DNA from 4 places in the Mesorhizobium sp. B1-1-6 genome. Region 3 is predicted to be linked to each of the others. Evidence: predicted binding sites of a transcription regulator. Region 3 holds the regulator's gene; each other region holds the start of a gene.

Region 1 (7,013 bases), on a different contig from region 3:
CGACCTCGGCACTCGACCCGGAAATGATCAAGGAAGTGCTGGAGACCATGGTTAGCCTTGCCGAGGAAGGCATGACCATGCTGTGCGTCACCCACGAAATGGGCTTCGCGCGGAAAGTCGCCAACCGGGTGATCTTCATGGATCAGGGCCAGATCGTCGAGCAGAACACGCCGGCCGAGTTCTTCGATCACCCGCGCCACGAGCGCACGAAGCTGTTCCTGTCGCAGATATTGCACTGAGCGCTGCCTCGTCGAAATGGAAGGAGCCCGGCCGCGCCACGGTCGGGCTTTTTCACATTTGGCCGATCGGATCGTTTCGATTGAGACATGATGGAATCGCAAGAACTATGCCCGGATGAGAAAACGCCTTCGTTTCCTGGCCGTGCTGGTGGCCGCGGTGGTGCTGGTCGCGGCACTCGGCACGCTGGTGCCACGACCACTCTGGCCGGCTGCCGCGGCCGGCGAGGGCGTCAGGCACATTCTGGTGCTGAGCAATCCGATCCACACCGACATCGCCATTCCCGTCGATGATGGCGTGCGCCGGCGTTTTCGCTTCCTCGCGGCTGCCGGCCAGCCTTCCGATGCGCCCGAGGTGCGCTACATCGTCTTCGGCTGGGGCGGCCGCGCCTTCTACCTGGAGACGCCGACCTGGTCGCAGCTGAAGGCGATGCCCGTATTCAAGGCCCTGACGCTTGACGCTTCAGTGATGCATGTCGAGGTCGCCGGCGATATCTCCGGACCCGATGTCGCCGGCTTCGACATCCCGGAAGACCGCTTTGCGGCATTGCTCGACTTCATCGATGCGAGTTTTCAGCAAGGACCAGGCGGGCCGATCGTCATCGCCAGGGCCGCCTATTCCGATTTCGACCGCTTCTATGAGGCGAACGGCCATTTCAATGCGCTGGCCGGCTGCAACACCTGGACGGCCGCCGCCTTGCGAACCGCCGGCCTGCGGACCGGTTGGTGGAACCCGCTGCCGGTCTCGCTTGGGTGGTCGTTGAAGCTGTATAATGGTAGGTAGCGCAGATAACGCCAACGCCTCGTTCGAGTTCTAGGCCCGCCACCCATAAAGCCAGTCCAAATCCGCGGCGAGCTTCTCCGGCGCCCGCATTTTCAGGAAAAGGTTGCGCGCCAACGCCACCGGACCCCAGGCATGCCAGGCAAGGCGGTTGAGGGCGCCGCGACGTGCCACTCTCACGACGCGCGGCCGGCGCAGGCCTTCCCAGATTTGAAGACTTCCGGCCAGGTCGGCAGGGGAGGCGGCCATGACGTCGGCAAGCGTGGCGGCATCCTCGATGGCCATCGCGGCGCCCTGTGCCGCGAACGGCGTCATGGCATGCGCCGCGTCGCCGACCAGCGCGATGCGGCCCGACCTTACCCATGGCTGCTTCTGATCGACCGTATGGATCGGCCAGGCCGCCCACGGGCCGGCCAACTCCGCAAGCCTTGCCAGCGCCGGCGCGGTGCGGCGCATGGCGCCGGCCAGGATTGCGGGATCGGCATGGCCGGACCAGCCTTCGGCGATACGCTCGCCCCTGGTGAAAGCGACGAGATTGATGGCGCTGCCCTTGCTGACGGGATAGGCGACCATGTGAAAGCCGGGATGCAGGAAGGTGGTGACGCAGTCCGGCGCACCGATCTCTGCAAAAGCTTGCCCGGCAGGACTGTCTGCGCTGACGGTTGCCCGCCAGGCCAGTTCGCCGGAGAAGTGGCTTTTCGCAAGCCTGGTTTTCCTTCCTTGGTCGGCAAGTCCGCGCATCGACGACCAGACGCCATCGGCGCCGACCAGAAGGAAACCTTCCGCCGCGACGAGCCTGCCACCCACATCGGCTGCCGCGGTGACGCCTGAACTGCTGATCGTGACGCTGCCAAGGCGCGCACCAGTAGTGAGATGAACATCGGGCATGGCAGCCACGCGCGCCATCAGCGCGTTTTGCAGGTCCGCTCGATGCGCCACGAGGTAGGGCGCACCCCAGCGCGCCTCGCCGGCTCGTCCAAAAGGTACGCGCGCCAGTTCGCCCAAGGTTGCCGCATCCTTCAGCACCACGGCTTCCGGCCTGACGGCATTGGGAAGAAGTGCGTCGAGTACGCCGAGCTCACGCAGGATGCGTGTCGCGTTGGGCGAAAGCTGGATGCCGGCGCCCGCCGCTTCTAGGCGCTGCGCCTGTTCGAAGATCCGTACGGGATAGCCCCGCTCGGCGAAAGCCAACGCCGCGGTCAGCCCGGCAATACCCGCCCCGGCGATGATGACTTGCCGGGACTGTGCGTCTGCCATTGGCCGGGCCGCTGGAAGTCAGGCGGCCTGGTCGATGTAGAGGCAGCCGGCCGGCAGCGTTTCCATCGCCGTCAGCTTCGGCGAATAGCGGTAGAGCGTCGAGCAGTAGGGGCAGACCTTCTCATTGTCGTCGCCCATATCGAGAAACACATGCGGATGGTCGAAAGGCGGGTTGGCGCCGGTGCACATGAATTCCTTGACTCCGATATCGATCGCCGGATGGCCCGCATCGTTCTGGAAATGGGGAATGGAACCGCCTGCCATCGTCGTCTCCTTTAGCGCAGTCTGCTCAGCGTTTGGATCATAACCGGCCTGTTTGCAAGTTCGATGAAATGAAACTGTCGCAAAAGCCTGTCAGAGGATAAGTTAAGCCGGTTAACCGGCTGGAGCATCGCGGCCAGGCGCAACAGCCTGGGCGCCGCCCGAAAGCGGCGAAGCAACCAGACGTGGGAAGAGCAGGAACCATGAACGAACTGAAGCCGGTCCAGAGCGAGTTCATCAATGCGGAAGCGGCAAGCCCGGAAGGCAATCCGGATCGTTTCGTCAATCGCGAGTTCTCCTGGTTGCAGTTCAACCGCCGCGTGCTCGAGGAATCGCAGAACACAAACCATCCGCTGCTGGAGAGGGTACGTTTCCTGTCGATCTCCGCGGCCAATCTCGATGAGTTCTTCATGGTGCGCGTCGCCGGCCTGGCCGGCCAGGTTCGCGAAGGCATCGTGTTGAGAAGTCCGGACGGGCGTACCCCCGAACAGCAGCTCGAACAGCTGCTGCGCGAGGTCGAACGGTTGCAGGAAGACCAGCAGAAAAGCCTTTCGGCGCTGACCGTGCTGCTCAACAAGGAAGGCATCGAGAGCATCACCCGCGACGCGCTGACCAAGGACGAGAAGGCCTGGCTGGAGGAGCACTTCCAGGACCAGGTGTTTCCTGTTCTCACGCCATTGTCGATCGACCCGGCGCATCCGTTCCCGTTTATCCCCAATCTCGGCTTCTCGATGGCGCTGCAGCTTCGCCATCGCAAGAACGGCGAGGAGATGAGCGCGCTCTTGCGCCTGCCGGTGGCGCTGAAGCGTTTCATCCGTTTGCCGGACCGCAAGCACCATGTCCGCTTCATCCCGCTGGAAGAGGCGGTCGGCCTTTACATCGGCAAGTTGTTCCCGGGTTACGAGGTCAAGGGCTCCGGCACGTTCCGCATCATTCGCGACAGCGACATCGAGGTCGAGGAGGAATCGGAAGATCTCGTGCGCCTGTTCGAGACCGCGCTAAAGCGCCGCCGCCGCGGCTCCGTCATTCGCATCGAGTTCGACATGCTCATGCCGGCCGAACTGCGCGAATTCGTCGCCGGCGAACTCGGCGTTTCGTCGAGCCGCATCAGCGTCCTGACCGGCCCGCTGGCGCTCAGCCAGATTTCGGAGATCGTCGCCGTTGCCCGCGACGACCTCAAATTCACGCCCTACAATCCGCGTTTCCCCGAGCGCATCCGCGAGCATGGCGGCGATTGCTTCGCCGCTATCCGCGAGAAGGACATCATCGTCCACCACCCCTACGAATCCTTCGACGTCGTGGTGCAGTTCCTGCGCCAGGCGATGGCCGACCCGGAAGTGGTGGCGATCAAGCAGACGCTTTACCGCACCTCCAATGACAGCCCGATCGTGCGTGCGCTGGTCGACGCGGCCGAGGCCGGCAAGTCGGTGACCGCGCTGGTCGAGCTCAAGGCGCGCTTCGACGAGGAGGCCAACATCCGCTGGGCGCGCGACCTCGAGCGCGCCGGCGTCCAGGTCGTGTTCGGCTTCCTCGAGCTCAAGACCCACGCCAAGATGTCGCTGGTGGTGCGGCGCGAGGACGGCAAGCTGCGCAATTATGTGCATCTGGGCACCGGCAATTACCATCCGGTGACCGCGCGCATCTACACCGACCTGTCCTTCTTCACCACCGATGCAACGATCGCACGCGATGTCGCCCAGCTTTTCAACTTCATCACCGGCTATGCCGAGCCGACCGCCGAAATGCGGCTGGCGATCTCGCCCTTCACGCTGAGGAACCGTATCCTGCAGCACATCTCCGATGAGGTCGCCCACGCGCTCGAGGGACGGCCGGCACGCATCTGGATGAAGATGAACGCCCTTGTCGATCCGATCATCATCGACGCGCTCTACGACGCCAGCCGAGCGGGCGTCGAGATCGACCTGGTCGTGCGCGGCATATGCTGCCTGCGGCCGCAGGTGCCGGGCCTGTCGGAAAACATCAGGGTCAAGTCGATTGTCGGCCGTTTCCTCGAGCACAGCCGCATCTATTGCTTCGGCAATGGCCACGGCCTGCCGTCGGACGAGGCCGTCGTCTACATCTCCTCGGCCGACCTCATGCCGCGCAACCTCGACCGCCGCGTCGAGACCATGGTGCCGATCACCAACCCAACCGTGCATGAACAGGTGCTGGGCCAGATCATGCTCGGCAACATCATGGACAATCAGCAAAGTTTCGACGTATTGGCTGATGGAACCTCCCGGCGCGTCGTGCTCGAGGAGGGCGAGGAGCCGTTCAACGCACAGGAATATTTCATGACCAATCCGAGCCTGTCGGGACGGGGTGATGCGCTGAAATCGCATGCGCCGAAGCGGATCGCGCAATTCAAGCGCCGCAAGAAGAACGCCGCCGCCTGATGCTGTCCGATTCCCAGGGCCGGCTGCAGGATCGCCGACCGCTGTCCATCATCGACATCGGCTCGAATTCGATCCGCCTTGTCGTATATGAGGGGCTGGCGCGCTCGCCGACCATGCTGTTCAACGAAAAGATGCTGGCGGGCCTCGGCCGCGGCATCGTGTCGACGGGGAAGCTCGACCCCGAGGGCGTGACACGGTCGATGGAGGAGTTCCGCCGCTTCCGCGCGCTCTCCGACCAGGCCGGTGCCGAGCACATGTACGTGCTGGCGACCGCCGCCGCGCGCGAGGCCGTCAACGGCCCCGATTTCATCCACCGCGCCGAAGACGTGCTCAAGACCGAGATCCGCGTGATCAGCGGCCGCGAGGAAGCCTATTATTCCGCGCTCGGCGTCATCTGCGGCTTTCATCCGGCCAACGGTATCGCGGGTGACCTCGGCGGCGGCAGCCTTGAACTGGTCGACGTCAACGGCGAAGCGATCGGCGACGGCATAACGTTGCCGCTGGGCGGCCTGCGCCTGCAGGACATGGCCAAGAATTCCCTCACGCAGGCGGCGAAAATCGTGCGCGACGAGCTGGGGCGGGCGAAGCTTCTGAAAGGCGGGCAAGGCAGGCCTTTCTATGCCGTTGGCGGCACCTGGCGAAATCTCGCCCGGCTGCACATGGAGATGACCAACTATCCGCTTGGCGTCATGCACCACTACGAGATCGGCGTCGAAAGTGCCGCCAATTTCCTGCGGCAAGTGGCGAAAGGCGAGATCGAGAAGATCAAAGGCATCGAGGGTGTTTCGAAGAACCGCCGCTCGCTCCTGCCTTACGGTGCCATCGTGCTGCAGGAGATCATGGCGGCGATGCAGCCGTCGAAGATCATCGTCTCGGCGCTCGGCGTGCGCGAAGGCTTCCTCTATTCCCTGCTCGACCAGGCCGAGCAGAAGGCCGATCCCCTGATCTCGGCATCGGAGGAACTCGCCCGGCTGCGCTCGCGCTCGGTCACCCATGCGCATGAACTCGTCGACTGGACGGCCAAGACCTTTGCCGCTTTCGGCATCGACGAGACCGAGGACGAGGCGCGCTACCGCCACGCGGCGGCATTGCTGGCCGACATCGGTTGGCGCGCGCATCCCGAATATCGCGGCAAGCAATCGCTCAACATCATCGCCCACGCCTCCTTTTTCGGCGTGGACCACCCTGGCCGCGCCTATCTGGCGATGGCCAATGCCTATCGGCACGACGGCATCTTCAACGAAGCCATCGCGCCCGAGATCAAGGCGCTGGCGACACCGCGCTATCTGGAGCGGGCGCGGGTGCTGGCGGCATCGATGCGCGTCGTCTACCTGCTGACCGCCTCGATGCCCGGCGTCATGCCGAGACTGAAATGGGAGCAGCGCGGCAATGGCGTGCTGGCGCTGGTCTTGCCGGCATCGCTGGCAGATCTCTATGGCGAGCGCCCGGCCGGGCGCCTGGCGCAACTGGCGCGAATTACCGGCCGCCGCCTGGTACTGGCGGTCGAGGGTGGGCCGAGCGTTTCGGTGAAATAGGTACGGCCTACCAGAGCGTGAGTTATCTGATCCACGCCGATATTGACCAACTCAATCGCGCCACTTGTTCAGCGGCTTCGTGTTTGAAGACCGGCTTCCCCCACTCCGTCTTGGCTTCGCCAAGCCACCTCTCGCCCGTCGATCGGGGGAGAGGTGTCGAGCGCAGCTCGACGGAGTGGGGGTCGACTTGACACGGGCGTTGGCTTGGCTCGGGCATTGAGAGTCCAACCCGGGGCATTTGTCTGGTTGGTTCCGGGCCTGCCCTTGGATTTAGGCGATATCAAACAGCAGCCCGCCCGTCGACCGACCAGGCGCCGGCGCCGGCCATGGCGAGCGCCAGAAAGCCGCCCGATATCGCGATGTCCTTCATCAGCATCTGCTGGTGCAAGAAGGCAAGCGTCGCATCATCGGCGCCCTGGCCGTAATGGCCGATGAAGCCGGCAACGATGCAGAAGGCGGCCAAAAGCAGAGCCACGATCCGGGTCTGGAAGCCGATGAGTATCAGCAGTCCGGCGATCAGCTCGAACAGGCCCGTGCCCCACGCGGC
Region 2 (7,013 bases), on a different contig from region 3:
TGGTGTGACCTGCCGAGAAGAAATGGCCGCCGGGCTGCACTTCGGCGATCGCCTCGAAGCCGATGGCATCGTCGTCGCCGGGCGTGGCGGCGCACAGTTCAGCCACCGTCTGCAACGCCTCGATGTCGGTGACCAGCTTTTCGAAGGAAACGCTCAGCCCCCCCTCCAGCCAGCCGGCGGCATGGATGCACACGGTGGCGCCTGCCAGCACCGAGCCCCACAGCGCAAACTGCGTCTCATGCGCCGCCTGCGCATCGGAGATGTTGGCCGCGCTGCCGCCGCCCGAACGCCACGGCAGGCCGGTGAAGCGCGCCAGTTGGCCGGCTCCGAGCGTCGCCTTGATATGCTCCGGCGTGCCGAAGGCCGGCGCGCCCGATTTCATGTCGACATTGGAGGAGAAGGAGCCGTAGACGACAGGAGCGCCCGGCCGCACGATCTGCGCCAGCGTCAACCCGGCCAGCGCCTCGGCATGCTGCAGCGTCAGCGCGCCGGCCACCGTGATCGGGGCCATCGCACCCGCCAGGCAGAAGGGCGTGATGATCAGGACCTGGCCCGCCCTGGCGAAGTCGATGATGCCTTGCGCCATCGGGATGTCGAGCTGGCGCGGCGAATTGGTGTTGATGACGGTGTAGCAATGGGCGCCCGAGCGGAACTCGTCCTCGGACAGCCCGCGCGCCAACCTGATCATGTCGAAACTATCGTCGACCTGCGGGGTGCCGCGCGCGAAGATGAAGGGAAGCTTGTCCGACAGGGTCAGTTGCGCCCGGTTGACGGCGTAGTGGCGAAAACGGTTGTCGATGTCCTGCGGCTCGACGCAAGGTCCCAGCATGTGCAGCACGTCGAAATGCTGCACCAGCTTGATGAACTCCTCGAAGGCCGCCAGTGTGCCTGGTCGGCGGCCGCGTTCGAGGTCAGTGACGTTCGGCGCGCCGCACCCTGCCAGGAAGGTCATCGACCCGAGTTCCAGCGTCAGATCGCGGGAGCGGTCACCGGCATGGGTCTGGATCGATTTTGGCGCCGAGGCCAGTGCGGCCGCCACGATGTCGCGGCCGATCCGCACCATGTCGGTTTCGGGGTCGATCAGAGCGCCGGCGCGAGCGAGCAGGTCGCGCGCCTGCGGCAGCAGAACCTTGATGCCCAGCTCTTCCAGCACGCGCAGCGCCGTGTCGTGGATCGAAGCGACGTGGTCGTCCGAAAAGATTGGCTGCGGCAGGAATGGGTTCTTCAGAGAGCGGTAATTGGGCCGGCGGCTGCTCTCGCTGCCGGCCTCGCCGATGCGTCCTCGCCGGCGCTCGCGCCTGCCTTCGCGTGCCGCGTCATCGATCATCCGGAAACCTCCTCATTGCCGCATCGCCTTGCCCAAGGGATCGTAGGGCGAAGCCGGAATGACACGCGCCGGCCGCTCGGTGCCGACAATGTGCACGCAAAGCGCCGTTCCTTCCTCGGCAAAATCGTCATCCACCAACGCCAGCGCGACGCTCTTGCCGATCGTGTAGCCAAAGCCGCCGGAGGTGACGAAGCCGACGCGCCGAGCGCCGTGCCAGACCGGCTCGAAGCCGCTGGCGTCCGCGTCGATGGCATCGACTTCCAGCGTCACGATCCGTCGTGCAACACCGGCCTTGCGTTCCTTCAGCGCCGCCTCGCGGCCAATGAAATCGCCCTTGTCGAAAGCAATGAAGCGGTCGAGCCCTGTCTGGCCGGGCGTGTAGCCTTGCGTGAATTCACGCGACCAGATGCCGAAGCTCTTTTCCAGCCGAAGCGCGTTGAGTGCGTAATAGCCAATCTCGGCGAGGCCGAGATCCTCGCCGGCGGCAAGCAGCGTTTCGCGCAATGTGGCATGCATGGCGGCCGGGCAGTTGATCTCGAAGCCGAGTTCGCCGGCGATGGAGAGGCGAGCCATCCTTGCCCGCACCATGCCGATGTCGAATTCGCCGCATGCGATGAATGGCAAGGCTTTGGCGGAGATGTCCTGGTGCGTCGTGCGCTCGACGATCTTTCTGGCATTGGGGCCGGTGACCAGAAAGCCCGACATCGCATCTGAAATATCGGTGACGCAAACGCCTTCAGCCATATGCGCTTCGAACCAGCGCATGTGGAATTCGCGCAGATAGTAGGAGCCCATCAGCCAGTAGTCGCCATTGCCCCAGTTGAAGACGGTGAGATCGCCCTTCAGCCGCCCGTCCGGCCCGAGCATCGGCGCCAGCCTCGCCTGTCCCGCCTTCGGCAGCCTGCAGGCCAGCAGCCTGTCGAGCCAAGCCTCCGCGCCCGGTCCCGAGGTCGCGTAGCGCGCATAGGCCGAGATATCGATGAGGCCGGCGGCGCGCCGGACTTGCAGCGCCTCGTCACCGACGATGTCGAAGGCGTTGGAACGCCTGAGCGTCGTCTCCTCGCGGAATCCCATCGGCGCGAAATAGGCGGGGATTTCCAGCCCCCAGGAGGCCGTCCATTCGCAGCCCGCCGCACTCATGCCGTCATAGGCGCCGGGGCGTTTCAGCGGCCGGCCCGCAGGCAGCCGTTCGTTGGGAAAGGTCATGACGAAACGACGAGAATAAAACTGTCGCGTCGTCTGCCTGAGATATTCCCGGTTTGCGGCGAAGGCGCCGTAGCGGGCGATGTCCATGCCGAAAATGTCGGCCTGCGGCTCGCCGTAAATCATCCACTCGGCCAGCGACTTGCCGACGCCGCCGCCCTGGCTGAAGCCGGCCATGACGCCGCAGGCGACCCAGTAATTCTTCAGGCCGCGGACCGGCCCGACGATCGGATTGCCGTCCGGGGTGAAGGTGAAGGCGCCGTTGACCCATTTGCGGATGCCTGCCGTCGCCAGGCAAGGGAAGCGCTCATGCGCCTTGGCAAGTTCCGGGCCGATGCGGTCGATGTCTTCGGGGATGAGCTCGATGCCGTAATCCCACGGCGCGCCGTCCATGTTCCAGTGCTTCGGGTTCTGCTCGTAGACGCCGAGCAGCACGCCCTTGCGCTCCTGCCGCAGATAGGAAAAGCCGTCGAGATCGACGGCCAGGCCGATCTCCTTGTCGAGGGCAGCGACTTCCGGAATGTCCTCGGTGACGAAATAATGGTGCTCCATCGGCGTCACCGGCAGTTCAACCCCGGCCATGCGGCCGAGTTGCTTGGCCCACAACCCGCCGGCATTCACGACATGCTCGGCGGTGATGGTGCGTTGCTCTGTGACGACATCCCAATGGCCGTCGGCGCGCGCCTTCAGCTCGACCACGCGGTTGCGCAGGATCACGTCGGCGCCGCGCTTCTTGGCGGCACCGACATACGCATGCGTCGTGCCGTAAGGGTCGAGATGGCCCTCGTTGGAATCGTATAGGCCGCCAAGCACGCCGGTGACGTCGACGATCGGGCAGATCGCCATGATCTCGTCAGGCGTCACCAGCCGGGCGGTCTCGATGCCGACCGACTGGAATACCGCCCAGGCCGATTTCAGCCACTCCCAGCGCGCCGGATCGCTGGCGATGTTGACGCCGCCAGTCATGTGCAGCCCGACGTCCTGGCCGGATTCGGCCTCGATCTCGCGGTAAAGGTTGATGGTGTAATCCTGCAGCGCGGCGACATTGGGGTCGGCATTGAGCGCGTGGAACCCCGCCGCCGCATGCCAAGTCGACCCCGCCGTCAGTTCGGCGCGCTCGATCAGCGCCACATCCGACCAGCCGAACCGCGCCAGGTGATAGAGCACCGAAGCGCCCACCACTCCTCCCCCGATGACGACTGCGCGGTAGTGAGACTTCAAGGCTTCCCTCCTCCACGGACTGTTCGAAACCGGAACCATATACGTACTGTACATGAGTGTCTAGTACTACGAACAGCTCCTGGACGCTGTCGAACCTGTGTCGGAACGATCGATTTTTTGGCGCGGCCGCACTTCCCCAGCAGCGTCGCGGCGGGCCGACGCGAATGCGTCACCAACTGTCATGCAAGCATCATGTTCGCGCCTTAGACCGCTTGCCGAGGGCACAAGCGGCCCTCCAGGGCGGCAGCCTCGCCGCCGCCAGGCAACCTCAGAATTCCGCCGTCCCGGCGCTTTGTCATCAAGGGGATTCCATGACGCATCTACGCTCATTCTCGTTGCGGCTGCTGGTCGCCGCGCTGGCGGCCTCGGCCGTTTCGCTGCCCGCCTTCGCCGACAGCTCGGCCAGCGTCGGCGGCGCCAGTTTCGTCAACAAGGGGCTGGTGGGGGTTGGCCGCATCCCGGCCGGCCAGCGCGACAGGTTCGGCGAGACCTTCGGCTCCGGCTCCGGCATGTCGATCGACACCGCGGGCTGGACGCATGATGCCGGCACCTACAGAGGCTCGCTGTGGCTGCTGCCCGACCGCGGTTATAACGTCGTCGGTACCACCGACTACCGGCCGCGCCTCAACACGATCAACATCGAGTTCGCCCCGGTGGCGCCAGGTGCCGCGCCCGCGGCCGGCCAGGAGCAGACCGGCGTCAAGGCGACGCTCGCCGACACCATGCTCCTGACCGACGACAAGGGCGCCGACGCCAGCGGTCTCGACCCGCTGAACGGCGTGCGTCCCGCCGCCGGCGACATGCCTGTCCTGCCGCAGGCCGACAATGGCAAGCTCGCGCTCGACAACGAGGCGATCGTGCGGCTGCCCGACGGCACCATGCTCGTCTCCGACGAATACGGTCCCGACATCTACCGCTTCTCCGCCGACGGCCGTCTGATGTCGGCGACCCAGCCTCCGGCCGCGCTCGTGCCGATGCGCCACGGCACGGCCAATTTTGCTTCCGACAATCCGGGCCCAGGTGCTGCCGAACCCGACCCAAAGGATCCCGAAACCGGCCGCCAGAACAATCAGGGCCTCGAAGGCATGGCAATGACGCCGGACGGCAAGTTCGTAATCGCGGTCTTGCAGTCGGCGACCCGGCAGGACGGCGGCGATTCGGCCTCGACGCGCCAGAACACCAGGGCGCTGATCTATGACGCCTCCGATCTTGCCCATCTCAAGCTGGCACATGAATATGTCGTGCCGCTGCCGGTGTTCAAGGACGCCAAGGGCAAGACCAAGGTGGCTGCGCAAAGCGAGATCGTGGCGCTGTCGGATACCGCTTTCCTGATGCTGGCGCGCGACAGCGGCAACGGCCAGGGCCTGAAGGGCGAGGAGTCGCTGTATCGCAAGATCGACATTGTCGACCTTTCCGGCGCGACCGACATCGCCGGCGGTGCCTTCGATGCCGCCGACAAGCCGGTGGCGCCCAAGGGCGTGCTCGATCCGTCGGTGACGCCGGCAAGGCTGACGCCGTTCATCGACATCAACGACAAGGCCGAGCTTGCCCGCTTCGGCCTGCACAATGGCGCGCCCAATGACAAGGACAACCTCTCGGAAAAGTGGGAAGCGATGTCGCTGGCGAGCGTGCTCGATCCGAAGCTGCCCGACGACTATTTCCTGTTCGTCGCCAACGACAACGATTTCCTCGCCCAGGACGGTTTCCAGGTCGGCGCGCCCTACAAGGCCGAGGACGGCGCCGATGTCGACACCATGTTCCTTGTCTATCAGGTCACGCTTCCCGGCCTCGCCAGGAAGTAAGCATCTTGCAGCAGGCGCCGCCTGGCGCCTCCTGCCCGACAAGCTTGATCGGATGCACGACGGCGTGCCTTGCCCGCCGTCGCTCCTTTCGCAAGGGTGCATCCCGGTCGGGCCTGCGGTATCCTGCGTGCCGGACTCAAAAGAACCAGCTTTGCCGGATGCCCGCCATGGATGAAAAGATGCCCGCGCGCCGGCGCACCGGTGACCTGACCAGCGGCCCCATTCCGCGCACGCTCCTGCTGTTCGCCCTGCCGGTGCTCGGCTCCAACGTGCTGCAATCGCTCAACGGCTCGGTCAACGCTGTCTGGGTCGGCCGCTTCCTCGGCGAATCCGCGCTTACCGCCACCTCGAATGCCAATCTGGTGCTGTTCCTCATCCTCGGCACGGTATTCGGCATCGGCATGGCGGCCACCATACTGGTGGCGCAATCGGTCGGCGCCCGCGATCTCCCCGAGGCACGCCGCATCGTCGGCACCAGCGCCACCTTCTTTTTCTTCGTCTCGGTGCTGTTCGCCGTCTGCGGCTGGATCTGGGTCGACACCATTCTGGGCGCGCTCGGCACACCGCCCGACGCCTTGCCGCTGGCGCGCTCCTATTTGCGCATCATCTTCGTCGCCGTGCCGATGATGAACCTTCTGTCCTTTGTCATGACGGTGCTGCGCGGCGCCGGCGATTCGCGCACGCCGTTCTTTTTCATGGCGCTCGCCGTCGTGCTCGACATCATCTTGAACCCACTGCTCATCCGCGGCATCGGGCCGTTCCCCGAGCTCGGCATCGCCGGCTCGGCGACCTCGACGCTTGTCGGCCAGACAGTGAGCGTCATTGCCATCCTGATCGTGCTCTATGTCCGCAAGCATCCGCTGCGTCTGGCCGGCGCCAATCTGGCGCTGCTGCGGCCGGACCCCGCCTTGCTGCGCGTCGTCGTCTTCAAGGGCGTTCCGATGGGTTTGCAGATGATCGTGATTTCGGCCGCGGCCCTGACGGTGATGGGCATCGTCAATTCCTACGGTTCGCAGGTGGCCGCCGCCTACGGCATCGCCGCGCAGTTATGGACCTACATCCAGATGCCCGCGCTCGCCATCGGCGCGGCCGTGTCCTCGATGGCGGCGCAGAACGTCGGCGCCGGCCGCTGGGACCGCATCAGCCGCATCGCAGCGTCAGGCGTCGGCTTCAACCTGGTGCTGACCGGTGCTCTCGTGGCACTTCTATGGGTCTTCGATCGCTCGATCCTCAGCCTGTTCCTGAGCCGCGACAGCGCGGCGATAGACATCGCCGCTCACATCAACAACGTCGCGTCCTGGTCGTTCATCCTGTTCGGCGTCACCATCGTGCTGTTCGCCACCGTGCGCGCCACGGGCGCCGTGATGCCGCCGCTGGTCATCCTGGTGATCTCGGTACTGGTCGTGCGCACCGGCTTTGCCTATTTCATGCGGGATGTGATCGGCGAGGAGGCGCTGTGG
Region 3 (7,013 bases):
GGCATCGGCCTTCTGACCTCGGCGATGATCCTTGCCATCATGGTCCTGCCCTTCATCACCTCGATCACCAAGGATGTCTTCGACACGGTGCCGGCGGTGCTGAAGGAATCGGCCTACGGCATCGGCTGCACGACCTGGGAGGTCACGCGCCGCGTCGTCATCCCCTATACCCGCGTCGGCATCATGGGCGGCGTCATGCTCGGCCTCGGCCGCGCGCTCGGCGAAACCATGGCGGTAACCTTCGTCATCGGCAACGCCCACCGCATCAGCGGCTCGCTGTTCGCGCCCGGCACGACGATCTCGGCGACCATCGCCAACGAGTTCACCGAAGCCGACGGCGATCTCTATACGTCTTCGCTGGTGGCGCTCGGCCTGATCCTGTTCGTCATCACTTTCCTGATCCTTGCCCTTGCGCGCTACATGCTGCTGCGCATGGACAGCCGCACGGGAGCCTGACCGATGTCGACGGCCACATCGCTTCACAATCGACGCAAGCGCAGGAATGCCGTGATGATGACGCTATGCGTCACGGCGGCGGGCATCGGCCTGGCCTGGCTGGCGCTCATCCTCGGCGCACTGCTCTATAAGGGCCTGTCGGGTGTTTCGCTCTCTGTGTTCACCGAAATGACACCGCCGCCCGGCGATGCCGGCGGCCTGCTCAATGCCATCTACGGCAGTATCATGATGACAGTCATCGCCGTCATCGTCGGCACGCCGATCGGTGTCCTCGCTGGGACCTACATGGCCGAATATGGCCGCTTCTCGCGCCTCACCACCGTCGTGCGCTTCATCAACGACATCCTGCTGTCGGCACCCTCGATCATCGTCGGCCTGTTCGTCTACGAGCTGCTGGTGCGGCCGATGGGACATTTCTCGGCGATCGCCGGTGCCGTCGCACTGGCCATCCTGGTCATCCCGGTCGTCGTTCGCACCACCGAGGACATGCTCAACCTGGTGCCGAACGCCTTGCGCGAGGCCGGCGCCGCGATCGGCGCGCCGCGCTGGGTGGTCATCCGCTCGGTCGCCTACCGTGCGGCGCTGTCGGGCATCGTCACAGGCATATTGCTGGCCATCGCCCGCATTTCCGGCGAGACGGCGCCGCTGCTCTTCACGGCGCTCAACAACCAGTTCTGGTCGAGTAATCTCAATGCGCCGATGGCCAGCCTGCCCGTCACCATCTTCCAGTTCGCTCTCAGCCCCTACGAGGAATGGCAGCAGCTGGCGTGGACCGGCGCACTCATAATCACCCTTACGGTTCTCGGGCTGAGCATCTTCGCCCGCAGCCTTACCGGACGCAGAGAGGACAGATGAAACCGATGTTGTCCACCGAGTTGAATACGCCCGAAGTCGCGGTCGAGAAAGCCAAGATCGAGGTCAAGGGCCTCAATTTCTACTATGGCCAGTCGAAGGCGCTGAAGGATATCAGCCTGTCGCTGCCCGAGCGCAGCGTCACCGCCTTCATCGGGCCTTCGGGCTGCGGGAAGTCGACGCTGCTGCGCGTCTTCAACCGCATCTACGAGCTCTACCCGAGGCAGAGCGCCGAGGGCCAGGTGCTGCTCGACGGCCAGAATATCCTCGACCGCTCGCAGGACCTCAACCTGCTCAGGACCAAGATCGGCATGGTGTTCCAGAAGCCGACGCCGTTCCCGATGTCGATCTACGAGAACATCGCCTTCGGCGTCAGGCTCTATGAGAAGCTCAGCAAGGCGGAGATGGACGGCCGTGTCGAGCAGGCGCTGAAGCGCGCGGCACTGTGGAGCGAGGTCAAGGACAAGCTCAACGCCAGCGGCCTCAGCCTTTCGGGCGGCCAGCAGCAGCGCCTCTGCATCGCCCGCACGGTGGCGGTGAAGCCGGAGGTCATCCTGCTCGACGAGCCTGCCTCGGCGCTCGATCCGCTGTCGACCGCCAAGATCGAGGAGCTGATCGATGAGCTGCAGGCCGACTATACGATCGTCATCGTCACCCACAACATGCAGCAGGCGGCGCGCGTGTCGAAGCAGACCGCGTTCATGTATCTGGGCGAGTTGGTCGAGTTCGACCGCACCGAGAAGATCTTCACATCGCCCCGCGAGAAGCGCACGCAGGACTATATCACCGGCCGCTTCGGCTGATCCCAGGCATACGAGGACCAAGATCATGGCCGAACACACAGTCGCAGCCTTTGACGAAGATCTCGGACAGATCAGCAGGCTGATCCGCGACATGGGCGATCTCGCCTCATCGATGGTCGGCGGCGCCACCAAGGCGCTCCTGAATTCCGACAACGCGCTCGCCCAGCGCGTCGTCTCCGACGACGCCATCATGGACGCGCGCCAGCGCGAACTCGACGACCGCGCCATCACCCTGATCGCCAAGCGGCAGCCCATGGCGGACGATCTGCGCCATGTCGTCGGCTCGATCCGCATGGCGGGCGATCTCGAACGCATCGGCGATCTCGCCAAGAACATCGCCAAGCGCGTCGGCACCGTCGGCCTTGCCGCCACGCCGCGCGACCTGTCGCACTCCATCGACGCCATGGCGCAGCTTGTGCTGATCCAGGTCCAAGGCGTGATCGAGGAGTATGCGGCGCGCGATGCCGCGGCACTTGCCAAGCTGCGCGCCGACGATGAACGCATCGACGTCAAATACACGTCGGTCTTCCGCGAGCTGCTGACCTACATGATGGAGGATCCGCGCAACATCACCGCCTGCACGCATCTTTTGTTCTGCGCCAAGAATCTCGAGCGCATCGGCGATCACGTGACCAACATTGCCGAAAATGCCTATTATGTGCTGACCGGCACGCAATTGCCCGCCAATCGCCCGAAGCAGGACGAGACGGCGATGTCGGCGCCAGCGGCTTGACGGCAGGGGTGACCAGTCGATGATCGCGCCACGCATCATGGTGGTGGAGGACGAGGAGCCGCTGGGTGTGCTGCTCCGTTACAATCTGGAATCGGAGGGTTATCAGGTAGAGGTGGTGACGCGCGGCGACGAAGCCGAGATCCGCTTGCAGGAGAATGTCCCTGACCTTCTTGTGCTCGACTGGATGGTGCCGGCGGTGTCCGGCATCGAGCTCTGCCGCCGTCTCCGCATGCGGCCCGATACCGAGCGGCTGCCGATCATCATGCTGACGGCGCGCGGCGAGGAAAGCGACCGGGTGCGCGGTCTCTCCACCGGCGCCGACGACTATCTGGTCAAGCCGTTCTCAACGCCGGAATTCATGGCACGCGTCAAGGCGCTGCTGCGCCGCGCCAAGCCCGAAGTTCTGTCCAGCGTGCTCAAGGTCGGCGACATCGTGCTCGACCGTGAATCGCACCGGGTCTACCGCAAGAAAAGCGAGATCCGGCTCGGGCCGACCGAGTTCCGCCTGCTCGAATTCATGATGCGACATCCCGGCCGCGTGTTCTCGCGCAGCCAACTGCTCGACAATGTCTGGGGCGAAACGATCTATATCGACGAGCGCACCGTGGACGTGCATGTCGGCCGGCTGCGCAAGGCGGTCAACAATGGCCGCATGCCTGACGTGATCCGCACCATTCGGGGCGCGGGGTATGCGATTCGCGAAGACTAGGGATATGTCACGCAACGTTCTCGCCCACGCCTGATTTCGCCTGTGCCCCCGGCGCGAAAATCTCCTGGTCGACGAAGGTCAGCGCGCGCATGGCGCAGCCCTCGCGGATCAGTGGCAGTTCGTTCGGCTCGGTGTCGAAGGAAATCGATTTCGAGTGCTGGCCGCCGGCGGTCTGGGCAATCGCCTCGCGCAGAGCCGGCTCGATCAGGTCGAAGGCGGCGGCGCTGACGCCGACCATGGCGACCGGCGCCGGATCGATCAGCGCGAACAGGCTGCCAAGGCCGTAACCCAGCGCCTCGCCGGCCTTGCGGTAGGCTTCGCGCTCCGGCCCGTCCTTTTCGCGCGCCGAGGCCGCCAGGGTGCGCATGTCGGCGTCGCTGACGTCGACAGGCTCGGTGTCCTCGCCAAGCTGCCTCGCGTTGCGCCAGATGGCATAGTTGCCGGCATAGGCCTCGACGCAGCCGCGCCGCCCGCAGCGGCAGAGCGCCCCGCCGGGGCGATGGATCATGTGGCCGAACTCGCCTCCGGATGAATGGGTGCCGGTGAACAGTTCACCCTTCAGCACCAAGCCCATGCCGATGCCGTGCGACAAAAGTATGGCGATGAAGTCGTCGCGGTAGCGCTGGGGATCGCGCCAGCGCAGCGCCACCGCCATCATGTTGCAATCGTTCTCCATGGTGGCGGGAATGCCGAACTCGGCCTCCAGTATGTCGGCGAAGGCGATGTCGGTCTGCGGCGTGATCGGCGACCACAGCATGGCGCGCGCATCCGTGTCGGTGATGCCCTGGATCGCCAGCGCGATACGGGCGATGCTGCCGACGTCGAGGTCGGGATCCTCGAACCGCCGCCTGACGATGGCCACGCATTCGCCGATCAGCGCCTCGCGCGACAGGGTCAGCGTGTCCAGCCGGCGCTGCTCCTCAGATATCACCTGGCCGGCATAGTCGATGACTGCGACGGAGAGGAAATTCAGCGACAGCACAACGGTCATCACCGCCGCGGCTTCAGGGTTGAGGCTGAGGCCGACCTGCGGCCGACCGCGTTTCAGCGCACCGGCCTCGCTCGGCTTGCTCTGCGCCAGGATGCCTTCGCCAATCAGGTCGGAGGAGATCGCCGATATGGTGGAATGGCTGAGCCCGGTGGTCGCGGCAATCTCGGTGCGCGAGGGCTGCCCGGCACGGCGCACGGCCGCGATCACCATCGCCCGGTTGCGTCGGCGCAAATCGTCGTGGCGGATTCCGACCGACATGTTTCTCGCATCCTCCCCGTCGCCGCGTTCTCTCCCCAGGATCCCGACGACCGTCAAATACTGGCAGAACCGGCCTTGGCTGTCATTATTTATTCCGGAGCTCGAAAAAAATTCACGAGGACATCAAAATACATCAGAATCGACGTTGACAGCGTTCCGACGATGGACCAGTGTTTTTTCGAGGCTCGAAAAAATAGAGCCTTTGTGCCGGCCTACGGGCCTGTTTGGTCGCGCCATACGCGGCGCAGGGAGGATTAAGATGAAGAAATTCACAGCCGCCATCCTGGCGGGTGTCGCCATGTCGCTGACGCTCGCGTCGATCGCGCAGGCGAAGGACAAGGTCATCGGCGTTTCCTGGTCGAACTTCCAGGAAGAGCGCTGGAAGACCGACGAGGCCGCCATGAAGAAGGCGATCGAAGCCGCCGGCGACAAGTATATTTCCGCCGACGCCCAGTCCAATCCCGGCAAGCAGCTCACCGACGTCGAGAGCCTGATCTCCCAGGGCGCCAATTCGCTGATCATCCTGGCGCAGGACGCCTCCGCCATCGGCCCGGCGGTGCAGAAGGCGCTCGACGAAGGCATTCCGGTCGTCGGCTATGACCGCCTGATCGAGAACAAGGACGTCTTCTATCTGACCTTCGACAACAAGGAAGTCGGCCGCATGCAGGCCCGCGAAGTGTTCAAGGTGAAGCCGGAAGGCAACTACGTCTTCATCAAGGGCTCGGGTGCCGATCCGAATGCCGATTTCCTGTTCTCGGGCTCCATGGAAGTGCTCAAGGACGCCATCGACAGCGGCAAGATCAAGAATGTCGGCGAAGCCTATACGGATGGCTGGCTGCCGGCCAACGCGCAGAAGAACATGGAGCAGTTCCTGACCGCCAACGACAACAAGGTCGACGCGGTGGTCGCGGCCAATGACGGCACTGCCGGCGGCGTCGTCGCGGCGCTGACGGCTCAAGGCCTGGCCGGTACCGTTCCGGTCTCGGGCCAGGACGGCGACCACGCGGCGCTGAACCGCATCGCGCTCGGCACGCAGACCGTGTCGGTGTGGAAGGACGCGCGTGAACTCGGCAAGAATGCCGCCGAGATCGCCTCGCAGCTGGCCGACGGCAAGAAGATGACCGACATCGCCGGCGTCAAGGACTTCACCACACCCGGCGGGAACACCGTCAAATCGCTGTTCCTCACCCCGGTTGCGATCACCAAGGACAATCTCAACGTCGTCATCGACGCCGGCTGGATCAAGAAAGACGAGGTCTGTGCCGGCGTCGCGGCGGGCAGCGTCGCGGCCTGCAACTGATCTTCCATTTCATGCGATGAACGCCGCGGCTGCCAAGCCGCGGCGTTTTTTCAAGAAGATTTGTTTTTCCGCCCCGGGCGGGTAACTTCTAGGTTGGCTTCCGGCATCCGCATCGGATGGGCAGGCCGGTGGGAGAAAATCATGACCGATACGACGTCCAACCCGCAGGCCGACACCGCGCGTGCGTCGGAACTCGGCGCCGTCGCCCGGTTCCTGAAGGCGACCGAGATCGACACGCGCATGCTCGGCATGATCGGCGCGCTGCTGCTGATCTGGATCGGGTTGCATGTCCTGTCCAGCCTGCGTCTCGGCGTCAATCCGCTCGATTTCGACAGCCGTACCTTCCTCACGCCCCGCAATCTGTGGAACCTGTCGGTGCAGACCTCGGCCGTCGCCATCATGGCCTGCGGCATGGTGCTGGTCATCGTCATGCGCAATATCGATCTGTCCGTCGGTTCCGCCGAAGGGTTGATCGGCATGGTCATGGGTTTCGCCCAGGTGCATTTCCTGGTGCGGATGGTCGGTCTCGAGCTCGGCAATCCATGGATCTGGGTGCTCGCGCTGGTCATCGGCCTGGTGCTCGGCCTTTTGATCGGCGCCTTCCAGGGCTTCGTCATCGCCTATCTCGAAGTGCCGGCCTTCATCGTGACGCTGGGCGGGCTTCTGGTCTGGCGCGGTGCGGCATGGTGGGTTACCAGCGGCCAGACGGTGGCGCCGCTCAACGCGACGTTCCAGCTGATGGGCGGCGGCCCGGCCGGATCGATCGGCGCGACCTGGAGCTGGGTGGTCGGCATCGCCGCCTGCCTTGCGGTGGTGCTTGCGCTGTTCAACGGGCGGGTACAGCGCAAGCGCTTCCGTTTCCCGCTGCGTCCGATCTGGGCCGAGACGCTGATCGGCGTGGTCACCTGCGC
Region 4 (7,013 bases), on a different contig from region 3:
ATTGCTCGACGTCATCAAGGCGCTGAAGGCGGACGGCATCAGCGTCATCTTCATTTCGCATCGCCTGCACGAGGTCGAGCGCGTCGCCGACCGCGTCATCGTGCTGCGCGACGGCATGCTGGCCGGCACCTTGCCCAAGCGCGACATCAACCACGACCAGATGGTCAAGCTGATGATCGGCCGCATGCTGAAGGAGCGCGAGAAGGCTTCCGAGGCGGCCCGCGCCCCCGGCGCCGTCGCCCTGTCGGCCAAGGCCATCCGCACCCCGACCTATCCCGGCCGCCCGGTAGATCTCGACGTCAGGCGCGGTGAAATCCTCGGCCTTGCCGGCCTTGTCGGTTCCGGCCGCACCGAGCTGGCGCGGGTGTTCTTCGGCATCGAAAGCAGCCTCGGCGGCACGCTCGAGCTCGCCGGCAAGCCGCTCTCCCTGGGCTCGGCGGCCGATGCCGTCGCGCACGGCATCTTCTTGGTGCCGGAGGACCGCAAGCTGACCGGTATCCTGCTCGACCTTTCGATCGCCCAGAACATTTCGCTGCCCAACCTGCCGGCGCATGCCAAGCGCTCCTTGGTGTCGACCAGCGCCGAAACGGCAACCGCCGAGAAGCAGAAAAAAGATCTCGGCATCAAGGCGCCCTCGGTTCAGACGCGCACCGGCACGCTGTCGGGCGGCAACCAGCAGAAGGTCGTGCTGGCCAAATGGCTGGCGATGAACCCCAAGGTGATGATCCTCGATGAGCCGACGCGCGGCATCGACATCGGCGCCAAGGCGGAGATCTACGGGCTGATGCGTGCGCTGGCCGACGCCGGCGTCGCCGTGCTGATGATCTCCAGCGACATGGAGGAGGTGATCGGCGTGTCCGACCGCATCGCCGTCATGCATGAGGGCCAGATCTCGGGCATTCTGGACAAGGACCAGTTCAGCCAGGAAAACGTGCTGCTGCTGGCGGTAGGCAAGCAGCCGAAATGATTCTGCCGCCGCGCCGCGGAAGCGCTCGGGCCGGCATTGGGGAGAAGATGATGAGCAAGAAAGATCTCGGCCTGCTGATCCTGATCCTGGTGGTCGGCGCCATCGTCGCCATCATCAATCCGCGCTTCCTGCTGCCGATCAATCTCGCCAACACCTCGAACCTGATCGGACTGTTCGGCATCCTGTCGATCGGCCAGGCCTTCGTCATCATCACCGGCGGCATCGAATTGTCGGTCGGCTCGCTGGTGGCGCTGCTGGGAACGCTTTTCATCGACTTCATCGCCGTGCGCGGCATGGAATGGCCGCTGGCCTTCGTGCTCATCCTGGTGCTCGGTGCCATCATCGGCCTGGCGCATGGCTGGCTGATCACGCGGCTCAAATTGCAGCCCTTCGTGGTGACCTTGTGCGGCCTTTTGATCTATCGCGGCGTCGCCCGCTTCTACACCGCCGACGGCACCGCCGGCTTCGCCTTCGGCCAGAATTTCCCGGAGCTCGAATTCTTGACCGCCGGCCGCTCCTGGGGCGTGCCGAACTCCTTCTTCGCCCTGATCGTCATCGCCATCGTCATGTGGGTGGTGCTGCACCGCTCGGTGTTCGGCCGCTATCTCTACGCCATCGGCAAGAACGAGGAGGCGGCGAAATATTCCGGCATCCGCACCGGGCGTGTCGTCATGGCCGCCTACGTCATCTGCGGGGTACTGACGGCGCTGTCGGCGATCTATTTCGCCATGTACACGCGCTCCATCTCGCCAGCCAGCCACGGCCAGTTCTACGAGCTCTACGCCATTGCCGCGGCCGTGCTCGGCGGCTTCTCGCTGCGCGGCGGCGAGGGCTCGCTGATTGGTGTCATCCTCGGCACCGTGCTGTTGCAGGAGCTGCAGAACCTCGTCAATCTGCTCGGCATCCCGTCCTCGCTCAACTTCGCGGTGATGGGCGGCGTCATCCTCATCGGCGTGCTGATCGACCAGCAATGGGGTGTGTTCCGCGCGCGGCGGCGCATGGTCGACGCCAGCCGCAAGAGCATCGCCGGCGCAGCGGCGGAATAGTCAGGGGCAAAAAGCCACCATCCGCCGTGGCCGTCGAAAGATAACGCCGCTCTATCTCGCCCGCCCCGCAATTCCGCTCGATCTGTTGTCGGCCGTATCTGTGCGGCCCCAAGTGACTTGAGTGCAAAAGGGGGGCGGCATCGCGAAAACGGTCTTGCGAGCTTCCATCCGGATTGGAACGAAACCCTTGTCTGGGCGTTGTTCAAAGCTTTTCTATTCGGAGGCATTGTCATGGCCGCGAATCTGCTAAGCACCGCCAAGGTGGGAGGTCATCCCATCCATCCGATGCTCATTCCCTTTCCTGTCGCGTTCCTTGTCGGCGCGTTTCTCACCGATTTGATGTTCTGGGGGACTGCCGACGCCTTTTGGGCACGCGCGTCGATGTGGCTGATTGGAGCAGCCATCGTCATGGCTCTCCTGGCGGCGATTGCCGGCTTTATCGATTTCCTGAGCGAGCCGCGCATCCGCGCGCTGACGGACGCCTGGTACCATATGGTCGGCAATTTGACCGCCGTCGTTCTGGCGCTGATCAATTTCTATCTTCGCTACAGCCAAGGCGCCGAAGCGGCAGTTCGCCCATGGGGAGTGCTGCTTTCATTGATCGTTGTCTGCATCCTGCTGTTTACCGGCTGGAAAGGCTGGGAAATGGTGTACCGCCATCACGTCGCGGTTCTGGACGCGCCGACACAACCTTCGGCAACGCCGTCGGCCGGCACGCGTCGTGCCGACCACGACCGGCACGCGGCATAGAACGAAGGTGCATTCGATATTCAGGTCAGGCGGGCGCCACCTGACCATCAACACCTTTAGTCGATCAGCCCCGACATGTCGGAGAACGCCATCGCCTTGCGCAGCACCTCGGCAAAGCGCTCGCCTGCCGCTTCGCGCGAACCGCTATTGTCGATCGAGGTGACGCCGGGTCCGGAGAGCGTCACAGGCGCGCTTCGCGCCAGGCGTGCCAGAACCTCCCCGCGCGACTCGCGGCCACGCATCGCCAGCCGCCCGGCCAGCACATCGGGCGAAGCGGTGATCTCGACGATGACCAGATTGGCATAGCGCTTTCGCAAGGCAGGGATGATCGAGCGCGATACATTGGCGACAGCGACATGGCCGTTGGCCACTGCCCAATCGACCTCGGCCGGCAGGCCGTAGCGCAGGCCGTGCGCCTCCCAGGAGACGGCGAAGGCGCCGTCGGCTTCGGCCTCGATGAAGGCGGCATCGGCCAGCGTGTCGTGATCCTCGCTTGCCGTGTCGCTCGGTCTGGTGATGACGCGGCGCACGAACTCCAGCCGCGTCTCGTCGGCGAAAAGCGCCTTGGCATGGCCGATGATCGTATCCTTGCCGGCGCCGCTCGGGCCCACCACGGCAACGAAGACGCCGTCGCGTATCGGAAACGCCTCGGCCGACAGTTCACGCTCGATCAATGCCGAAGCCATCACGCGACCCGCCGCCCCTGCCGCCAGACCGTGCGCACCACTGGAACGTGGTCGTCGAGGCGCACGCGCACCAGGTCGGCCCGGCGGCCCTCTTCGATGACGCCGCGATCGGAAAGACCGACGGCCTCGGCCGGGTTCTTGGACACCATCGCCACCGCCTGCGGCAGGGAAATGCCGTCGACGACGTCGCCAAGAAAGAAGGCGGACTGGATCAGGCTGAAGGGGATGTAGTCGGACGACAATATGTCGAGCAGGCCGTCGCTGGCCAGCGTGCGCGCCGAGACATTGCCCGAATGCGAGGCGCCGCGCATGACATTGGGCGCGCCCATCAGCACGCCGAGCCCGGCATCCTTCGAAGCTCTGGCGGCCTCCTCGGTGGTCGGGAATTCGGCAACGCGCACGCCTTGCTCGATGGCTTCGTCGACATGGCCCGTCGTCGCATCGTCATGGCTCGCAAGCACGATGCCGCGCTCGTGGCAGGCGGCGGCGATGAAGACGCGGTTCGTGGCCGAATTCCGGGCCGATTCGCCCATCCGTTTCTCGCAGAATTTCTGGAAATCGTGATCGGTCAGCTTCAGCTTGCGCTGATAGTAGTAGGCGTAGGTTTCGAGGTTGACGAACTGGCGCTGGCCTGGCGCATGGTCCATCAGCGAGGCGAGCTTCACCCGTTCGTCCGTCTCGAAATTGGCGAAGGCCCTGAGGCAATCCGGCGCCGAGACCTCGCAGCGTAGATGGATGAAATGATCGGCCCGCAATCGATCCATCCGCACGCTGTCCTCGATCGCGTCGGCGAGCTTGCGGATGTCAGCGGCGTTGAGATCGGCATCCTCGTCCATGCCGACACGCAAGGCATCGAGCACGGTGGTAATGCCGGCGGTCGCCACTTGCGCGTCATGGGCGAGCACGGCGGCGATCGGATTCCAACGCACCTTGGGCCGCGGCGCATAGTGGCCTTCCAGGTGATCGGTGTGCAGCTCGACCAGTCCCGGAATGATGAAGTCGCCAGCCATGTCCTCGCCGGCTCGCACGGCGCCGGCGGATATGTCGGCGATCAGACCGTCACGCATCACGAGCGAGCCGTCGATGATCTCGTCGGCAAGAATGATGCGGGCGTTGCTCAGAATGGTCTCGGCGGTCATTTCAGGCAGTCCTTGGTTTTTTCTGGCCTTTACGGCTTGTTGCTTCAGGCGGTTTTTCTGGCCGGACGGCGCCCGAGCGCGTGCTGGGAAAGCACCATGAACGGGGCGCCGGGTTCGGGCTCGATGAACAACGTCAGCGCGTCCACCGGAACCGGCTGGCGCAGCACCTCGGCGAACAGGCCCTCGATTGCCAGGCGAAGACGAGGGCTTTCCTGTGGCCCGGCCCTGCCGGACAGCGTCATGTGAAAGCGGAAGCTCTCGAAGACGTAAGGATAGCCCCATTGGCAGAGATTGCGGAATTCGCCCGGCTTCAGCGAGTCCGGGCTGCGCCGCTCGATCTCGGCCTCCGTCAACGGCGCGCGAAAGCGGTCGAAATCGCGCACCACGTCATCGGCGAAGCGATTGAGCGGAGGCAATGCCGCCTCCGGCACCAGCGCGAAGAAACCGTCGATCTGGCTGACGACGAGACGGGGGATCATCACAACCGGCGTCGCCTCGGCAAAGGCGTCGAGCGCTGTGCGCAACGAGGCTTCGGTTTCGTTGGCCGCTAACCGGAAAGGGGCTTTCAGCGTCGCATGAAAACCATAGCGCCGTGCCGATGCGGTGTGGAAGGCGACTTCCGCCGCCGACAAATCGCCCACCGCCTCCACCGGTCGCGTCGCGGCGCCGAACGGGTCACGGCCCAGCCAGTTGGCGGCGATCCGCGCCAATTTTTCGTCCTGTTGGGGGGTGAAGTAGATGGCGTAGCGCATCGAAAATCCTCGTCAGCCCGTTGCCATAGGTGATTTCCATGACGGATTGACGAAGCTTTGAAGGGTTTTCGAAGGCAAATCGACCCCGCCGGTCCTTAGCCGACGATTTTTCTGATCTGGACCAACAGGTTCAGCCGTGAACGCGCAACGGTCAGGCCTTCACCAGCCATTCGTGCTCGGGCGCATTGTGGAATTTCCACGTCCGCTTCGGGCCGGCCATGACGTTGAGGTAGTAGAGGTCGTAGCCATGGCAAGCCGCGCAGGGGTGATAGCCCTTGGGCACCAGCACGACGTCGCCGTCCTCGATCGCCATCGCCTCGTCCAACTCGCGGGAGCCGTCCTTGTCGGCGTCGGTATAGACCCGCTGGAAAGCAAAGCCCTGCGGCGGGTTGAGGCGGTGATAATAGGTTTCCTCGAGATAGGATTCGTCGGGCAGATTGTCCTGGTCGTGCTTGTGCGGCGGATAGCTCGACGTATGGCCGCCGGGCGTGATGACCTCGACCACCAGCAGCGAATCGGCCGGCTTGCCCTCGGGCAGGATGTTGGTGACGTAACGCGTATTGGTGCCCTTGCCGCGCACCTCCTGGCCGAGGTCGTCAGGCCCGATGACGCGAACCGGCAGGCCGCCGCTCAATCCCGGCGCCGAGCAGACCGCCAGTTCCAGTCCGCTATCAGCCGTCACCGACCAGTCCGATCCCTGCGGCACATAGACCGACCATGGTTTGCCTTCGAAGGGCGACATGCGCTGGCCGAGCAGGCCGAGATCCTTGCCGCCGGCCGCGACCGTGCCCTTGCCGGTGACGAACACCAGGCAGACTTCGCGATCGTCCGTTGTTCCCGAAGCCGTTTCGCCCGGTTTCAGCCGATGCAGGTCGAACCCGACATAGGTCCAGCCGGCGCTTTGCGGCGTGACGTGCGCGACACGGCCATGGCCCTTGTCGGCTTTGACCAGCAGCTTCGACATCCGGTTACTCCTTCGGTTCGACTTCGGCGGGCGCCTTGTTCTCGTCGGCCGGCTTGTAGAGATAAAAAAACTGCCAGACGCCATAGCCGGCGAAGCCCAGCGCGATCACGCCCCAGAACGGCGAGCCGCTCGCGAATTCGATGATCGACCAGATGACGCAGACCGCGACGACGGCGACACGCCGCCATAGGGGCCGGAAGAAGGGGTGCTCGGAATCTTTCATCGCGGCAACCTACAGCAAGCCCGGCCTGGCGAGAACCCGATCAGACATCGGGGAAGCCCTGGGTCTCGACCGTGTAGCCGGCCGCCGTCATCACCCGCATCAACTCCTTGTGGCCCACCTGCGCCATCTTGAGCGGCGGGTTCTTCTTCGGGTCCTGTTCGGCCTCGACCACGAACCAGCCTTCATAGCCATGGTCGGCGAAACGCTGCACGATGGCGCCGAAATCCAGCGAGCCGTCGCCCGGCACGGTGAAGGCGCCGAGAGCCACCGCATCGAGGAAGGACTGCCTCGTGCGGTCGAGCTTCTCGATCACACCCATGCGTACATCCTTCACATGCACATGGCTGATGCGCTTGTGGTGATTGTCGATGGCGCGCAGCACATCGCCGCCGGCAAAGGCCAGATGTCCAGCGTCAAGCAGCAGCGGAATGCCCGCTCCGGAATGGCGCATGAAGGCGTCGAGCTCCGCCTCGGTCTCGACCACCG

Evidence for each region. Region 3 encodes PhoB, which activates phosphate uptake and scavenging genes when phosphate is short. Its sites were predicted from a motif close to TGTCATNNANCTGTCAT; they were not measured.
Region 1: FJ979_RS29705 (RNA degradosome polyphosphate kinase) is a predicted target of PhoB. The motif match lies at 2,603-2,619, and genes of this name have one in related genera.
Region 2: FJ979_RS02795 (esterase-like activity of phytase family protein) is a predicted target of PhoB. The motif match lies at 3,929-3,945, and genes of this name have one in related genera.
Region 4: FJ979_RS19630 (DUF1045 domain-containing protein) is a predicted target of PhoB. The motif match lies at 5,379-5,395, and genes of this name have one in related genera.

Annotation. Positions count from the first base shown of each region.
Region 1 covers NZ_VFWR01000021.1:78,346-85,358, forward strand. The annotation lists gene FJ979_RS29685 (amino acid ABC transporter ATP-binding protein) at 1-239, shown strand, start outside; gene FJ979_RS29690 (TIGR02117 family protein) at 355-1,020, shown strand; gene FJ979_RS29695 (FAD-dependent monooxygenase) at 1,051-2,274, opposite strand; gene FJ979_RS29700 (zinc-finger domain-containing protein) at 2,293-2,538, opposite strand; gene FJ979_RS29705 (RNA degradosome polyphosphate kinase) at 2,739-4,931, shown strand; gene ppx (exopolyphosphatase) at 4,931-6,466, shown strand; gene FJ979_RS29720 (DoxX family protein) at 6,747-7,013, opposite strand, start outside.
Region 2 covers NZ_VFWR01000001.1:534,528-541,540, forward strand. The annotation lists gene FJ979_RS02785 (trimethylamine methyltransferase family protein) at 1-1,327, opposite strand, end outside; gene FJ979_RS02790 (FAD-dependent oxidoreductase) at 1,340-3,751, opposite strand; gene FJ979_RS02795 (esterase-like activity of phytase family protein) at 4,063-5,553, shown strand; gene FJ979_RS02800 (MATE family efflux transporter) at 5,721-7,013, shown strand, end outside.
Region 3 covers NZ_VFWR01000022.1:22,824-29,836, forward strand. The annotation lists gene pstC (phosphate ABC transporter permease subunit PstC) at 1-456, shown strand, start outside; gene pstA (phosphate ABC transporter permease PstA) at 460-1,311, shown strand; gene pstB (phosphate ABC transporter ATP-binding protein PstB) at 1,308-2,111, shown strand; gene phoU (phosphate signaling complex protein PhoU) at 2,137-2,844, shown strand; gene phoB (phosphate regulon transcriptional regulator PhoB) at 2,864-3,553, shown strand; gene FJ979_RS29880 (ROK family protein) at 3,561-4,802, opposite strand; gene xylF (D-xylose ABC transporter substrate-binding protein) at 5,062-6,102, shown strand; gene FJ979_RS29890 (sugar ABC transporter permease) at 6,244-7,013, shown strand, end outside.
Region 4 covers NZ_VFWR01000009.1:220,834-227,846, forward strand. The annotation lists gene FJ979_RS19605 (sugar ABC transporter ATP-binding protein) at 1-967, shown strand, start outside; gene FJ979_RS19610 (ABC transporter permease) at 1,018-2,013, shown strand; gene FJ979_RS19615 (DUF2231 domain-containing protein) at 2,245-2,763, shown strand; gene phnN (phosphonate metabolism protein/1,5-bisphosphokinase (PRPP-forming) PhnN) at 2,820-3,452, opposite strand; gene FJ979_RS19625 (alpha-D-ribose 1-methylphosphonate 5-triphosphate diphosphatase) at 3,449-4,588, opposite strand; gene FJ979_RS19630 (DUF1045 domain-containing protein) at 4,633-5,340, opposite strand; gene iolB (5-deoxy-glucuronate isomerase) at 5,492-6,304, opposite strand; gene FJ979_RS19640 (DUF3329 domain-containing protein) at 6,309-6,527, opposite strand; gene iolE (myo-inosose-2 dehydratase) at 6,568-7,013, opposite strand, start outside.